One region of the Hungatella sp. genome, then DNA from elsewhere that is predicted to be linked to it. Evidence: predicted binding sites of a transcription regulator. Region 1 holds the regulator's gene; each other region holds the start of a gene.
The links. The regulator NrdR, encoded in region 1, represses ribonucleotide reductase genes. The targets are predictions, from matches to a motif close to CACAANATNTTGTG.
Positions count from the first base shown of each region.

Region 1 (4,200 bases):
ATAACCCTTCAGTCCCAGCCCCAGAACCTGGCCGTCGCAGACAGGCGCCGTAACAGAAGTATGCCTGAATTCTTCCCTTTTATGCACGTTGGAAATATGTACCTCCACCTTCGGAATCTCCACCGAGGAAAGGGCATCTCTCAACGCGTAGCTGTAATGGGTAAACGCGCCCGGATTGATGATAATGCCTTCCGTTCCGTTATAATACGCTTCCTGGATCTTATCGATTAAGCCGCCCTCGAAGTTACTCTGGTAAATATCCAGTTCATGTCCTTCTCTCTCCGCCTTCTCTTTCATCATACGGACAAGATATCCGTAATCCTCAGTGCCGTATACACCTTTTTCCCTGATTCCAAGAAAATTTAAATTCGGTCCATTTAAAAGAAGCAGCTTCATTCAAATCCCATCCTTTCTTCCAGCTCCGTCACAATCTCACCGACACTCCGTCCATTCACATCCACAATCAGTCCGGCAGCCTCCCGGTATATGGGGCCACGGGCCGCGATCAGCTCTTCCACACGCCGCGTCACGTCTCCGCCCTGAAGCAGCGGCCTTGTCGTATCTCCCTTCAGCCGTTTCAGCACGGTATCCGGATTCACCTCCAGATAAATCACGGTCCCAAGCTGTTTCAGCAGCCTTCTGTTTTCTTCCCGCAGGGGAAGCCCGCCTCCGACGGAAATGACCTTTTCCTGTGTATCGGAAAGAAGCGTCTGGAGAACCGCCGTCTCCGTCCTACGAAACTCGTCCTCGCCCTTCTGCGCAAATATCTCCGATATCGTCATGCCTGCCCGCTCTTCGATCAGCCAGTCAGTATCCACCATAGGGAGACCGTGCTTCTTTGCGTACCGTTCCCCGACCGTTGTCTTACCGGCCCCCATGAAGCCGATCAAAATCACGTTCTTCATCGCGCCGCCTCCAGTTCTTCCCGCATCAGCACTCTCGCACCGTCGATCATCTCTCTGGTAAACACGGTCTCCGGATTCCACAGCTCGTAGGCGATAACGCCCTGGTAAATCAGCATATCGAGCCCTCCCACGGCCTTGCCGCCGGCTGCCCGAACGTATTTCATAAATTTCGTCTCCATCGGCGTATACACAATGTCTACCGCCGTATCGATCTTTTTATAGAATTCCGCATCCTCCACCGGGGCGTGATCCACGTTCGGATGCATCCCTACGCTGGTGGTCTGAACCGCCAGGCAGGAGCTGCACTCCAGCCTTCCGTAATCGTCCAGGGCCATGGGAAGCATGACTCTGCGGCCGAACCGCTCATTGACGATCTCAGAAAGGGCCTCCGCCTTTTCCAAACTCCGGTTCAGAACATAAATCACAGACGCGCCTTCCTTCGCCAGCACGCAGGCTGCCGCCCTGGCCGCGCCGCCCGCTCCGAACAGGATGCAGGTGCGGTCCCGGATTTCGATTCCCGCCTCCGTCATGGCTCGTTTCAGTCCTGCCGCGTCCGTGTTATAGCCCTTGTAGCCGCCGTCTGTCCGCACCAGCGTGTTGACGGCACCGATGGCTTTTGCGTCCTCGTCGATATCCACCAGGTATTTCATGACCTCCTGCTTGTGAGGAACCGTGACGTTCATGCCGGTAAAATTAAGGGCGTAGGCTCCTTTTACCGCTTCCTCCACACGTCCCGGCTCCACCTTAAGCGGTACATAGACGAGATCTGTTCCTGTCTTTTCCGAGTAATAATTATGCATGAGCGGTGACATGGAGTGCTCCACCGGATACGCCATGACTCCGCATACTTTACTTTTTCCGCTTATCATACTGTCTCCTCTTTTTGTCCCTGCGATAAAAAAATAAGATAAGTGCCTCCGGATACCGTTTTAATACGATCTGAATCTCTTCCTTCGGATTGATCGGCTTCACCAGAAAGCTCCTGATTCCCGTCCGTTTGGCCCCGTAGACGTCGGTAAACAGCTGATCTCCCACGAATATCGTGCTGTTTAAGCTCGTCCCCATGAGCTCCATCGCCTTCTTATAATTCTTCACGCCCGGCTTTCCGCCCTTATAGATATAGTTAGAGCCGCCGACAGCTTCTGCAAAAGCTGCCACCCGCGGCTCTTTGTTATTGGAAAGCAGGCAGGTGTCCATGCCAAGCGCCCGCAGATGAGAAAACAAGCGCTTCGCTCTCTCATCCGCCGGCGCGTCATGGGGCACCAGGGTGTTGTCTACATCAAAGATTACGCCTCTGATTCCCTTTTTATAAAGGGCGTCATACGGAATGTCATACGCAGAGGCCACGTCTTCATCCGGATAAAATCTGTTAAACATACATCTTCCTACTTTTTCAATAATTTTCCGATCTCTTCCATGAACGTATTCACGTCCTTGAACTCACGATATACGGAGGCGAAACGGACATATGCGACCTCATCGACCTCCTGCAGCTTTTTCATAACAAGCTCTCCGATCGCGGAGCTGGAGACTTCCTTCTCTTCCATATTGAATATCTGTGTCTCGATCTCGTCCACCATGGAATCAATCTGCTGGGAAGAAACGGGACGCTTGTGGCAGGAATGAAGGATTCCTTTTTCCAGCTTGGAACGTTCATAGACTTCTCTGGACTCGTCCTTCTTAATAACCATCAGCGGGAGAGTCTCCAGTTTTTCATACGTTGTAAATCTCTTTCCGCATTTCTCACACTGCCTGCGGCGCCTGATGGAGCTGTTGTCATCCGCCGGTCTTGAATCAATGACCTTTGTATCTGCTTCATTACAAAATGGACATTTCACGTCGCTATCCTCCTGTTGGGCGATTTCTCTTACCTTCTTTTCAGAAATGAGAAATCCCACTGTTTTTTGTGCAGGACCCAAAACCGCGAAAAAAAGAATACACAGTTTTTCGCGGCTCCGGATCCGTTACTTTTTAATTATGTATATCATACCCCACAATCCGTAGATTCGCAAGCACATATTACACTATATCTTGCATTTTTCCTCAGCTTTTTCCAGATCTACTTTCACCAGGATAATATCTCTCCCCACCTGACAGATGTCACAGAAGGGAATGATGTACTCTTTTTCTCTGACCAGAAATCCACAGAAGCAGCCCGGCCCGGGAACGATGATCGCCAGAAGACAGCCCGTATCCATATCAAAATCCACGTCGCCCACATAACCAAGGCGTTTGCAGTCGCAGATGTTAATCACTTCTTTTTGTTTAAGATCTGAAATGCGCATAGCCTGCACCTTCTATATTCCTTAGTGTATTCTATGCGCATTTCCTATGTGTGATACAAATTATTACTCCGGTACATTTCCATAAAGGCCGTCACAGCTTCTGCCGTCATAAACCGGTTCCTCGTAATCATATGCTTCTTCCCGGCGCGATCCATCGCTCATATCGAGATAGAAGTGAATCATGGTCGTCTCTATATACGGTAAAATCCACAAAAACCCGATTCCAAACGATCCGAACCCCAGCAAATACATCCCGATCAGGCTGATTCCCAGATAAAACAGGCGGCCCTTGTTCCCTTTCATGAGCGCCGCGCTCTCCCGGAAGCAGCTGATCACCGTCCGCTCGGGATCTTCCATCAGAAGGTAAACCGCCATTTTAAAATGCAGGCTATACACGACGATTCCGACTATCTGAAGCAGATACATCAGAAACTGAAGCGCTGCCAGTATGGGGATATAACCCGTAATACGGGCGGAAACGCTTACCACAAAATATGGGATTCCAATGATTATACCAAATACCAGGTTGATAAAGTATACGCCTAAAAATCTTTGAGGTCTGTGAGTAAAGGCAAACAACATATCTCCCAGTGAATACGGCTGGCCTGTACACATATAGTAGAACATCCTTCGTATTCCGACCATTATGAGGTAAACCAAAAGGATCGCGATGAAATAAATCACCATATCGATTGCCAGTGAGCGCATCCAGCCTCCCCGGTTGAAGCCGGGTTCGCCGATCCAGGAGAGTGTGCTGACTGCAGATATACCGATAAAAATCATCATAACGACGATCAGGAGGACATACACAATCAGCATAGCTCCCACGGCTGTTCCATAGTTGCCTGACAGCGTAAGCTTCGCACGTTTTTTCAGTTCCGTTGACGTTGTCTTCATTAAAAAGCACCTCCTGACAGAAGGGATGAACTCATCATTCCAAATAGAAATATCATTGCCATGGCCGCCAGAAACAGCGCGATAATCGAGGTAATGAGACCTGCCTTCGCATA
Region 1 is NZ_JBKVCZ010000216.1:80-4,279, reverse strand. Features, by position in the region: gene aroQ (type II 3-dehydroquinate dehydratase) at 1-396, opposite strand, end outside; gene ACLTD4_RS32335 (shikimate kinase) at 393-905, opposite strand; gene aroE (shikimate dehydrogenase) at 902-1,774, opposite strand; gene ACLTD4_RS32325 (YqeG family HAD IIIA-type phosphatase) at 1,755-2,282, opposite strand; gene nrdR (transcriptional regulator NrdR) at 2,291-2,743, opposite strand; gene ACLTD4_RS32315 (PRC-barrel domain-containing protein) at 2,930-3,190, opposite strand; gene ACLTD4_RS32310 (DUF975 family protein) at 3,254-4,087, opposite strand; partial or broken gene ACLTD4_RS32305 (hypothetical protein) at 4,087-4,200, opposite strand, start outside.

Region 2 (4,200 bases), on a different contig from region 1:
TTTTCCTGCAGGTAATAGGTCTTTCCGTCAACTGTGAGAAATCCTGTCTGCATAACGCCGGTTTCCGGATTTAAGTAATACCAGTTGCCGTTATCATTTAACCAGCCTTTGTGGAGACTGCCGGTGCTGTCATAGTAATACCAGCTGCCATCCTGGGAAGACCAGCCGCGGGGGGCTGCCGCTTCGCCGGAGCCGTCTGTATTTACCGAATCGGCAAATGCTACGATTTTATATGCAGTATTGGAACCCGTCTGTGTCCAGACAAGACATTTCTTACCTTTCACAAGGTCCTGAAGTGTGACGATATTTCTTGTGAGGTAAGGAAGAATCTGACTGTCGGGATTAACGGTATAGGTGGTACCGTTATCTGCTGAAATGGTACCGGAAACACCGTCACCTGCAACCGTCAAGGTATCAACTGTTATATATTCCGGAACTTTGAAATCGGCCGGAATGCTGCAGAGAATGATCTCTCCGTGAGACATCGGCGGAAGACTTAAGGTCATGGCCGGGCTGATATAGGCGTAGATGGTCTCGCCGTTTTTAAGAGTATCCAGCGCAACGGGATAACCGTTTACTGCGTCTAAAATTCTGGTTTCTTCTGATACATTGATAATTAATTCCTGTCCGGCAAAATCCCCGTCCTGCCGGGAAATGGACAGTCGGCCGTCGCTGGTCTGATTTACCGTTCCATAGATCCGGATGGAAGAAGGAGCCGTACCTGTGTCAGCCTTTGAACGGAAAGCAAATCCAGAGGCGAAGACGGCTGTGACGCATAAAAGTGAGAGAAGCAGACTTCCGGTTAATTTTTTCATTGAAACCTCCATTAAATTAGTTGTGTTTTTCGATTGCTGCCAATTAGATTATAGCAGGTTGGTAGAAAAATGAAAATTAAGAAAGTTTTACAAATACTTACAATGATGGATGGCGTGCTGGGGAGTATGGTATGATAAAATTGTGTGAAAGATGAGAGAAGGAACAGGAGAAAAACGATGCCTAAATTAAGAAAAATGCTTGGTGATGTCAATTCTGCGGAATGTATTGCTCTGATGCGTCTTATTGAAACACAGAATGAAAGAACGCTGGCGGCCTGGGCTGTTGGCTATGCGAAAGATAATTTTCTGGGAATTTATGAGAATGAGTGCCCGGGAAATGTGTGTCTGAGGGATACGATACTGGCATGTGAAGAATATTTAAAAGGAAACGGTAAATTATGTGAGATAAAACCGGTAATTAAGGAAGCGGGGCAGCTTGCCCGGGATCTGGCGGATAATCCGACCGCACAGGCTGCGGCGCGGGCGGTTTCAACATCATGTGCTTCGGTCCATACGCCGACCAGCGCACTGGGATTTCTGTTTTATGGGGCGGCGGCCGCAGCATACAGCCAGGCCGGATTGGAACAAAGTGCTGAGGTTTATGATCAAATAGCTTCCAAAGAGTTGGAAAAAGCCGTAGATTCGCTGAAACAGGTCTGCGTGCCGGATGAAGCACATCCGGTGAAGGTGAAATGGAATTGTTAGGGGGGGCCCGATGCAGAAGATTGTTGCTGTTAAATACAGCCGACAAAGAAAATAATTTCAACGTGGGAATGCCGATTCCTCTTATCTTTTTAATCGGCATTTCCACGTTATTTTTTTCGTGCTGATCCCGCAGGAAAAGGTCTCATATTCATACTCATCACCATCTGATTCATTGCCGCTTGATTCCAAGCCGGAATTCTGTTTATAATAGAATAAAAGCGCTTTTTCGCCCGTGTAATAAGATCAGATTTCGGGTTGGCCATCAGTTTTGCATGTATTGATCTGTTGTATTACAAAAGGTAAAAAAATCAAATATTTTGCGATCACAATCTTGTAATAAACTACATCTTGTGGTATTATCTTTTAGTGACGGCATTAATAACAGTTATTAATACTGATTGCTTGATGAATGAAAAATGACAATTAAACTTTGGAGAATGGCGGTAAAAGAAATGGATATCAGAAAAAGAAACGGTCAGCCGGAATCATACGAGTGCGGGAAGATAAAGAGTGCCATCCTGTGTGCGTTTGCCAGTGTGAATCAGGAGCCTGGCGAGGCGCGGATGGACAGGATCATGGGTCTGGTGAATGAGAAAGTGGACGGTGCGGTGAGGGACGGAAGTCCTCTCAGCGTGGAGCAGATTCAGGACATGGTGGAACAGTCTCTGATGGAAGCCGGCTGCTACGAGGCGCTTAAGAGCTTTATTCTTTATCGGAATGAGCGGAGTAAGGAACGCAGTGTGAGGCAGGATCTGGTCCGGTATTTTAACGATGTTCCTGATATGGAGGCCGTCTTAAAGGAGATTCAGAAAAAATGGACCGGCACGGCGTACCGGCTGGAGCACCTGTTTATGAAATTTTCGGCTTTCTATAAACAGGGGATGACGGAAGCGGAGAAGCTGGCTGCCTTAATCCAGGCCGCTGTGGAGCTTACCACCCAGGAAGCGCCGGACTGGGAGTACATTGCGGCCCGTCTTTTGATGGTCCGCTTCAGAAAGAACTTAAGATCCATGGAGGCGAAGTATCAGATCAGAAGCTTTTACGATAAGCTGTATTTTCTGACAGGGGAACGGCTTTACGGCGACTATATTCTGGAACATTACACCAGGGAGGAGATCGAGACGTGTGAGGGCTTCCTCGACGAAACGCGGGATCAGCTTTTTACGTATTCCGGACTGGAGCTGCTTCTTTCCAGATATGTGATCCGCAGCCGGGAGAATGTTCCGTTAGAGTCCCCGCAGGAGATGTTTCTGGGCATCGCCCTGCATCTGGCCATGCTGGAGAAGAACGACCGGCTGGAATGGGTGAGGCGTTTTTACGATATGCTGAGTACGCTTAAGGTTACCATGGCGACGCCGACCCTTTCCAACGCGAGAAAGCCGTATCATCAGCTTTCCTCCTGTTTTATCGACACGGTGCCGGACAGCCTGGATGGCATTTACCGCAGCATTGACAGCTTTGCCAAGGTTAGCAAGTTCGGCGGTGGTATGGGACTGTATTTCGGCAAGGTCAGGGCAGCAGGAAGTGCAATCCGCGGCTTTAAGGGCGCAGCCGGGGGCGTGATCCGCTGGATCAAGCTGGCCAATGATACCGCGGTGGCGGTAGATCAGCTGGGCGTTCGCCAGGGAGCCGTCGCCGTATATCTGGATGCGTGGCATAAGGACCTTCCGGAATTCCTGGCACTGCGTACTAACAATGGGGACGACCGTATGAAGGCACACGACGTATTTCCGGCGGTCTGTTATCCGAACCTGTTCTGGAAGCTGGCAAAGGAGAATATCGACGCGGACTGGTACCTGATGTGTCCTCATGAGATTCTCACGGTAAAGGGCTATTCGCTGGAAGATTCCTATGGACAGGAATGGGAGGAACGCTATCGGGACTGTGTCGCTGATCACAGGATTCATAAGCGGGTGATTCCGGTAAAAGAACTGGTCCGCCTGATTTTAAAGAGTGCGGTGGAGACGGGAACTCCATTTACCTTTAACCGGGACCTGGTTAATGAGGCAAATCCCAACAGCCATAAGGGCATCATTTACTGCAGCAATCTCTGTACGGAAATTGCACAGAATATGAGTCCGGTGGAACAGATGGAGCAGCGCATCGAAACGGTGGACGGCGAAACGGTGGTGGTGACAGTGACAAAGCCCGGCGATTTCGTGGTATGTAATCTGGCCAGCCTCTCTCTCGGGAAGATCGATGTGACGGACCGGAAAGAGGTTACCGAGCTGACACGGTACGCAGTGCGTGCGCTGGACAATGTCATCGACTTAAACTTTTTCCCGGTTCCATACGCCAAAATCAACAACATGCGGTACCGCCCCATCGGACTGGGGATCAGCGGTTACCACCATATGCTGGCGAAAAACGGAATTTCCTGGGAATCGGAGGAGCATTTGGCATTTACCGACCGGGTGTTTGAATGGATTAATTACGCGGCGATTGAGGCAAGCTGTGACTATGCCGGGGAAAAGGGCCGCTATGAGCTGTTTGAAGGAAGCGACTGGCAGACGGGCGCCTATTTTGAAAAACGGAACTACCATTCGGAAGAGTGGCTCCGGCTGAAGGAAAAGACGGCGGCAAACGGCATGAGAAACGGATGGCTGATCGCCATTGCGCCGACGAGCAGCACCAGTATGCTGGCGGGAACGACGGCCGGCCTGGACCCGATCATGAACCG
Region 2 is NZ_JBKVCZ010000041.1:12,928-17,127, reverse strand. Features, by position in the region: gene ACLTD4_RS14490 (hypothetical protein) at 1-815, opposite strand, end outside; gene ACLTD4_RS14485 (putative immunity protein) at 993-1,520, shown strand; gene ACLTD4_RS14480 (ribonucleoside-diphosphate reductase subunit alpha) at 1,973-4,200, shown strand, end outside.
Region 2: a site for NrdR is predicted at 1,860-1,873, ahead of ACLTD4_RS14480 (ribonucleoside-diphosphate reductase subunit alpha). Genes of this name have one in related genera too.

Region 3 (4,200 bases), on a different contig from region 1:
CGCGCTGGTGGGCGCATTCGATATTGACGTACTGAAATACCGTGCGGAGGCGGAATACCGTGCCGCAGATTACCAGGCTGCCTCGGATACCTACGGTATCCTGATCCAGGTGGATAAGGAGCGGCCGGAATATTTGAACATGCGCTGCGTCTCCAAAGCGCAGACAGGAGACTTAAGCGGGGCGCTGGACGATTATAAGCGTGCAGCCGAACTGGATACGGAGAAAAACGCTCCAGGCAGGGCGGAGGCGATTCTCGCGGCCGGAGCGGCGCTGGAGAACCAGGGAGCATCCGCCGAGGCCATGACGCTCTATGAGAGCGCCCAGGCGGAAGGAATCGAAAATGCCGAGCTGTACAACCGGATGGGCCTCTGCAAATTCGGGGAAAAGGATTATGAGACGGCTATTACCTATTTCGCCCAGGGATTATTAAAGCCGGACGCCGCCTCGGTGCCGGACCTGATCTACAATCAGGCGGTTGCATACGAGTACAAGGGAGACTTTGACAAGGCGCGGGAGCTGATGGAGCAGTATGTGGCAGGAAACAGCTCAGACGAAGAAGCCGCGCGGGAACTGGAGTTTTTAAAAAGCAGATAAGCTGCTGTGTCATTTTGAGTGGTACAGGAACCCAAAATGAGGATTGAAATAAAGACAAGGTAATGGATTAGGAGATCAATGGCTGATTTAGTGGAGTTAAAGGAAATCGAAGAGCGGGTCATTCTGGTGGCCGTGAGCACGGAAGAGGAAAGCCTGGCAGCAGCCTCCTTAGAGGAACTGGAGGAGCTTGTGGAGACGGCGGGAGCCGTCACGGTGGACAAGATCATCCAGAACCGGGAACGGATTCATCCGGGGACGTATCTGGGCAAGGGAAAGATCGAAGAGGTGAAGGAGCGCGTCTGGGAGCTGAATGCCACTGGCATTGTCTGCGATGACGAGCTGTCGCCCGCACAGCTTCGGAATCTGGAGGATGCACTGGATACGAAGGTGATGGACCGTACCATGGTAATTCTCGACATTTTCGCTTCCAGGGCGACAACCAGGGAAGGTAAGATCCAGGTGGAGCTGGCCCAGTTGAAGTACCGGGCGGCCAGACTGGTGGGACTGAGAAATTCGCTCTCCCGTCTGGGCGGCGGAATCGGAACGAGAGGTCCCGGCGAGAAGAAGCTGGAGGTGGACCGTCGTCTGATTCACGACCGGATCGGCCAGCTGAAAGCGGAACTGGAGGATGTGAAGCGCCACAGGGACGTGGCCAGGCAGCAGCGGACAAGGAACCATACTCCGGTGGCAGCCATTGTGGGTTACACCAACGCGGGAAAGTCCACGCTGCTCAACACGCTTACGGACGCCGGAATTCTGGCGGAGGACAAACTCTTTGCCACGCTGGACCCGACAACGAGAAACTTAGAGCTTCCCGGCGGGGAGCAGATTCTTCTGACTGACACGGTCGGATTTATACGGAAGCTGCCCCATAATCTGATCGAGGCGTTTAAGAGCACACTGGAGGAGGCAAAGTACTCGGACATCATTCTTCATGTGGTGGACTGCTCCAATCCCCAGATGGATATGCAGATGTATGTGGTCTATGAGACGCTGAAGGATTTGGGCGTTCACGACAAGGAAGTGATCACAGTCTTTAATAAGATAGACGCGGCAGGTGAGATGAGGATTCCCCGCGACTTATCTTCCGATTACCAGGTGAAGATTTCGGCAAAGACCGGGGAGGGACTGGACGAGCTCCTGAATCTGCTGGAGAGTATTTTGAGGAGCAGGAAAGTATTCCTGGAGCGGATATACCCCTATCAGGATGCCGGAAAGATACAGCTGATCCGGAAATACGGCCAGCTTCTGAAGGAAGAGTACCGGGACGACGGTATTTTTGTCAGCGCCTATGTGCCTGCGGAGATGTATGCAAACCTGATTTAAAATGGCAAAAAGCATAAATGTACGGCTGCGGAGCACACCGGTCGAATTGGTGGTTGAGAAACTGTGTAAGGTGTGCTATACTGACAGACAGTCCGCAGTTTTGCGATAAGTGACTCGAAGCTTATAAGAAAACATAATAAGACACAATATATGGTTTTAATGTTTTTTGCGAAACCAGATATTGTGTTTTTGTTTCTCTTCTGCTATAATAAACAATGCACCGGTTAAGGCGGTGTCAGGGTTGTAAAAGGAAAGGAGTCAGGTATAAATGATATCAGTATTGAAAAGAGATGGGGAGGTCGCTGAATTCAGTCTGAATAAGATAACGGAAGCGATAAAGAAGGCATTTAAGGCTACAAAGAAGGATTTTAATAATGAGATTCTGGAGCTGTTGTCCCTCCGTGTTACGGCGGACTTTCAGGAAAAGATGAGAGACGGCCAGGTAACGGTTGAGCAGATTCAGGACAGCGTTGAGCACGTCCTGGAGCAGACCGGTTACACGGATGTGGCAAAGGCCTATATTTTATACAGAAAACAGAGAGAAAAAATCCGTAACATGAAGAATACCATCCTGGACTATAAGGATGTGGTGAACAGCTATGTGAAGGTGGAGGACTGGCGTGTCAAGGAGAACTCGACCGTTACCTATTCCGTAGGCGGCCTGATCTTAAGCAATTCCGGTGCGGTTACGGCAAATTACTGGCTGTCCGAGATATACGATCAGGAGATCGCGGATGCCCACAGGAATGCGGATATCCATATCCACGATTTGTCCATGCTGACAGGCTACTGCGCGGGCTGGTCCTTAAAGCAGCTTCTCATGGAAGGTCTGGGCGGCATTCCGGGCAAGATCACATCATCCCCTGCAAAGCATTTATCCGTGCTCTGCAACCAGATGGTCAACTTTTTAGGCATAATGCAGAATGAATGGGCAGGCGCTCAGGCATTTTCCTCTTTCGATACCTACCTTGCTCCTTTTGTAAAGATAGATAACTTAACCTACCCGGAGGTGAAGAAGTGCATCGAGTCCTTCATCTACGGCGTTAATACGCCAAGCCGCTGGGGTACTCAGGCGCCGTTCTCCAACATCACGCTGGACTGGACCGTGCCGGGCGATATGGCAGAGCTTCCGGCTATTGTAGGCGGTAAGGAAGCGGACTTCAAGTACAAAGACTGTAAGACAGAGATGGATATGATCAACAAGGCCTTCATCGAGACGATGATCGAGGGAGACGCCAACGGACGCGGATTCCAGTATCCGATCCCGACCTATTCCATCACCAAGGACTTTGACTGGTCCGATACCGAGAACAACAGACTGCTGTTCGAGATGACCTCCAAGTACGGTACGCCTTACTTCTCCAATTACATAAACAGCGATATGGAACCCAGCGATGTCAGAAGTATGTGCTGCCGTCTGCGCCTCGATCTCCGTGAGCTGCGCAGAAAGACGGGCGGGTTCTTCGGATCAGGCGAAAGTACCGGATCGGTGGGCGTCGTAACCATCAATATGCCGAGAATCGCTTACCTGGCAAAGGACGAGGCTGATTTCTACAGCCGTTTGGACCATATGATGGACGTTTCCGCAAGGTCCTTAAAGACGAAGCGGGAAGTGATCACCAAGCTGTTGAACCAGGGACTGTACCCTTATACCAGGAGATATCTGGGAACCTTTGAAAACCATTTCTCCACCATCGGCTTAATCGGTATGAACGAGGTTGGCCTCAATGCCAGATGGCTGGGCGAAGACATGACAAGTGTACAGACACAGGAATTTACAAAGAACGTATTAAACCATATGAGAGAGCGCCTTTCCGATTATCAGGAGAAATACGGCGACTTATACAATCTGGAGGCCACACCGGCGGAGTCCACGACCTACCGTCTGGCCAAGCATGACAGGAAGAGATATCCGGATATTAAGACGGCCGGAGCCGAAGGGGATACGCCTTACTACACCAACAGCTCTCATCTGCCTGTCGATTATACGGCGGATATATTCGATGCTCTGGATATTCAGGATGAGCTGCAGACCTTATACACCTCGGGAACTGTATTCCATGCCTTCCTGGGCGAGAAGCTTCCTGACTGGGCGGCCGCGGCGAGACTGGTGCACACCATTGCGGAGAACTACAAGCTTCCGTATTACACGCTGTCACCGACGTATTCCATCTGTGCAGAGCATGGCTATCTGATCGGCGAACACAGCGTCTGCCCGATCTGCGGAAAGCGCGCTGAGATCTACAGCCGTATCACCGGCTACTACAGACCGGTACAGA
Region 3 is NZ_JBKVCZ010000162.1:1,061-5,260, reverse strand. Features, by position in the region: gene ACLTD4_RS29535 (tetratricopeptide repeat protein) at 1-595, shown strand, start outside; gene hflX (GTPase HflX) at 674-1,921, shown strand; gene ACLTD4_RS29525 (ribonucleoside triphosphate reductase) at 2,190-4,200, shown strand, end outside.
Region 3: a site for NrdR is predicted at 2,094-2,107, ahead of ACLTD4_RS29525 (ribonucleoside triphosphate reductase). Genes of this name have one in related genera too.

Region 4 (4,200 bases), on a different contig from region 1:
GGAGCGGGAAGAACTCCTGAATGCGGCCTCGGAGGGGGAGATATTAGTTACCTCCTACGATCTGCTGAAGCGGGATATCGCCTTTTACGAGGAAAAGGAATTCCGTTTTCAGATCATCGACGAGGCACAGTATATCAAGAACGCCTCGACCCAGAGCGCGAAGGCGGTTAAATCGGTGAATGCCAGAACGAGATTCGCCCTGACGGGAACGCCGATTGAAAACCGGCTCAGCGAGCTGTGGAGTATATTTGACTTCCTCATGCCCGGCTTCCTGTTTTCCTATCAGAGATTCAAGAAGGAGTATGAGCTTCCCATCGTGCGGGATCAGGATGAAGCCTGTCTAAAGGGGCTGCACCGTATGATCGGTCCGTTTATCATGCGCCGCTTAAAGAAGGATGTGCTGAAGGAACTTCCCGATAAGCTGGAGAATGTTATCTATTCCGGCTTCGAGAAGGAACAGAAGGATTTGTACACCGCCAATGCATGGCAGGTCAGACAGCAGCTGGAGCAGGCCGGAGACGGCGGCTCTGACAGGATTCAGATCCTGGCTCAGCTGACGAAGCTGCGCCAGATCTGCTGCGATCCGCATCTCTGCTACAGCAACTATAACGGTAGCTCCGCCAAGCTCGAGACGTGTATCGATCTGATCCGGAACGGCGTGGAGGGCGGCCATAAGATTCTGCTCTTTTCCCAGTTTACATCGATGCTGGAAATCATCGAAAAGCGGCTGAAAAAAGAGGGGATTGCATATTATATTCTGACGGGTGCGACACCCAAGGAAGAGCGCCTTCACATGGTCAACTCCTTTAAGGACGACGGCGTGCCGGTATTCCTGATCTCCCTGAAAGCCGGAGGAACGGGATTAAACTTAACGGCCGCGGATGTGGTCATCCATTACGATCCATGGTGGAACGTGGCGGCGCAGAATCAGGCGACGGACCGCACCCACCGGATCGGCCAGGAAAAGCAGGTAACCGTGTTTAAGCTGATTACGAAGGGAACCATTGAAGAAAATATCTTAAAGCTTCAGGAATCAAAGAAGAATCTGGCGGAACAGATCATAACAGAAGGCACCGTCTCGTTAGGCAGCCTGACGAAGGATGATCTCATCGGCCTGCTTATTTTCAGTTGAAAAAGAAAGGATGGATTAAGATGAAAGTACTGCTGTTAAACGGAAGCCCTCACGAAAAGGGCTGTACATACCGTGCTCTCACGGAAGTGGCGGGAGCTCTTACGAAAGAGGGAATCGAGACGGAGATCGTCCATATCGGCAATCAGGCCGTTCATGGATGTATCGGATGCGGCAAATGCGCCGCGATGGGCCGCTGTGTCTTCAAGGGAGATCCGGTCAATGCATTTTTGGATAAGATGGAGCACGCGGATGGACTGATCGTCGGCTCTCCGGTCTACTATGCGTCGGCTAACGGCTCCCTCTATTCCTTCCTGGACCGTCTGTTCTACGCGGGAAGCTGCTTTGCGTTCAAGCCGGCTGCTGCGGTGGCCTCTGCACGGCGCGCGGGAACGACGGCTACGCTCGATACCCTGAACAAATACTTCACGATTTCCCAGATGCCGGTCGTATCATCCCAGTACTGGAACATGGTTCACGGCAATTCACCGGAGGACGTGGAGCAGGATTTGGAGGGGCTGCAGATCATGCGCACGTTGGGGAAGAATATGGCGTGGATGCTTCGCTGCATCGAGGCGGGTAAGGCGGCAGGAATCACGACGCCGGAAGCGGAGCAGAAGCTTAAGACAAACTTTATCCGTTAAAACTGGAGGCTATGCCGGAGAACCGGCGGGCGGCGGAAGGACCAATCCTTTCACCGCCCGCTGGTTCTTCGGCTGTGTACTGACTCCGCTGAGAAAAAAATTAATGTCCCGGAAACGGCCTGCGGAGAGCGCTGATGTGTTTTTTCAGGGCTTTAGAGAGAAAGAAAAAGAGAAAAAGGCCTTTACTTTTGCCATATCTGTTGTATAATGGAAAAGCACTATATATGGTGAAGAAATAATTACATACGCAAAATGTAGAAGATTTCACGGCAAATTGGTAGCTGCTGTGTTATTTTTTAGCAGTATTATAAAGTAGAATATGGATTAAAGGAAATAAGGAGACAGCGATGATTAAGGTACAGAAACGTGACGGCAGATTTGTAAATTATGACAGAGAGAAGATTGTAAGGGCTATTCAGAAGGCGAATGCGGAAGTGGACGCGGCGGAACGCGCCGGGGAGGCATTGATTGACGGAATTCTGGATGATGTGGAGAAAGAATGTGAAGATGTTGTCCATGTCGAGAGCATTCAGGATATGATTGAGAGCCGCCTGGTTAAGCAGAACAAGTACACTCTCTCGAAAAAATATATGATTTACCGGTATCAGAGGGCGCTTCTGAGAAAAGCGAACACGACGGATGAATCGATCCTGAAGCTGATCCGGAATGAAAACAAGGAGCTGGCGGAGGAAAATTCCAATAAGAATACGATTCTGGCATCCACACAGAGGGATTACATCGCCGGAGAGGTATCCAGGGATTTGACGAAGCGTATGCTTTTGCCGGAACGCATTTCCATGGCCCATGAACAGGGAGCGATTCATTTTCATGATGCGGATTACTTTGTTCAGCCGATCTTTAACTGCTGTCTCATCAATATCGCGGACATGCTGGATAACGGCACTGTGATGAACGAGAAGATGATCGAGAGCCCCAAGAGCTTTCAGGTGGCCTGTACGGTTATGACCCAGATTATCGCGGCGGTGGCCAGCAACCAGTATGGCGGCCAGTCCGTGGATATGAGACATCTTGGAAAGTATTTAAGGAAGAGCAGCAATAAATTCCACAGACAGATCCGGGAAGAGTTTGGCGACAGCCTGGATAACGAGGCGGTGGAGAAGATGGCGCGGATTCGTCTGAGAGATGAACTGAAATCAGGCGTTCAGACGATCCAGTATCAGATCAACACCCTGATGACGACCAACGGCCAGGCGCCGTTTGTGACGCTGTTCCTTCGCCTGGACGACGAGGATGAGTACATCGATGAGAACGCGCTGATCGTGGAAGAGATTCTGCGCCAGAGACTGGAAGGGATCAAGAATGAGGCGGGCGTCTATGTGACACCGGCATTTCCAAAGCTCATCTACGTTCTGGACGAGAATAACTGCTTAAAGGGCGGAAAATACGATTACATCACGAAGCTTGCGGTGCGCTGCTCTTCAAAGCGCATGTATCCCGATTATATTTCCGCGAAGAAGATGAAGGAAAACTATGAGGGCAATGTGTTCAGCTGTATGGGCTGCCGCAGCTTCTTATCTCCATGGAAGGATGAGAATGGGGAATATAAGTTTGAAGGCCGTTTCAATCAGGGCGTTGTGAGCCTGAACCTTCCGCAGATCGGAATCCTGGCAAAGGGCGACGAGGAGGTATTCTGGAAGCTATTAGACGAACGTCTTGCCATCTGTTTCGAGGCGCTTATGTGCAGGCATAAGGCACTGGAAGGAACATTATCCGATGTGAGCCCGATTCACTGGCAGTACGGAGCGATCGCCAGACTCCCGAAGGGGGCGAAGATCGATCCGCTGCTTCATGACGGTTACTCCACGATTTCTTTAGGATACATCGGTATCTACGAGATGACGAAGCTGATGAAAGGGGTCAGCCACACGGACCCGGCGGGAGAGGAGTTTGCCCTCCGCGTTATGAACCGCATGAAAGAGGCGGTTGAGTGCTGGAAAGAGGAGACCGGTCTTGGATTCGGCCTTTACGGAACTCCGGCTGAGTCTCTCTGCTACCGTTTCGCCAGAATCGACAGAGAGCGTTTCGGCCTGATCGAAAATGTGACGGACAAGGGCTACTACACGAATTCCTACCACGTGGACGTGAGAGAGAAGATCGACGCGTTCAGCAAGTTTACATTTGAGAGCCAGTTCCAGAAGATTTCTTCCGGCGGCGCCATCTCTTATGTGGAGGTTCCGAACATGGCCAAGAATCTGGAGGCCATGGAAGAAGTGGTTAAATTTATCTATGACAATATCCAGTATGCAGAGTTCAATACCAAATCCGACTACTGCCAGGAATGCGGCTTCGACGGTGAGATCATCATCAATGAGGACATGGAGTGGGAATGCCCGCAGTGTCATAATAAGAACAAGGACAAGATGAACGTGACCAGAAGAACCTGCGGTTACCTGGGCGAGAATTTCT
Region 4 is NZ_JBKVCZ010000102.1:590-4,789, forward strand. Features, by position in the region: partial or broken gene ACLTD4_RS24260 (SNF2-related protein) at 1-1,132, shown strand, start outside; gene ACLTD4_RS24265 (flavodoxin family protein) at 1,153-1,773, shown strand; gene nrdD (anaerobic ribonucleoside-triphosphate reductase) at 2,121-4,200, shown strand, end outside.
Region 4: a site for NrdR is predicted at 1,990-2,003, ahead of nrdD (anaerobic ribonucleoside-triphosphate reductase). Genes of this name have one in related genera too.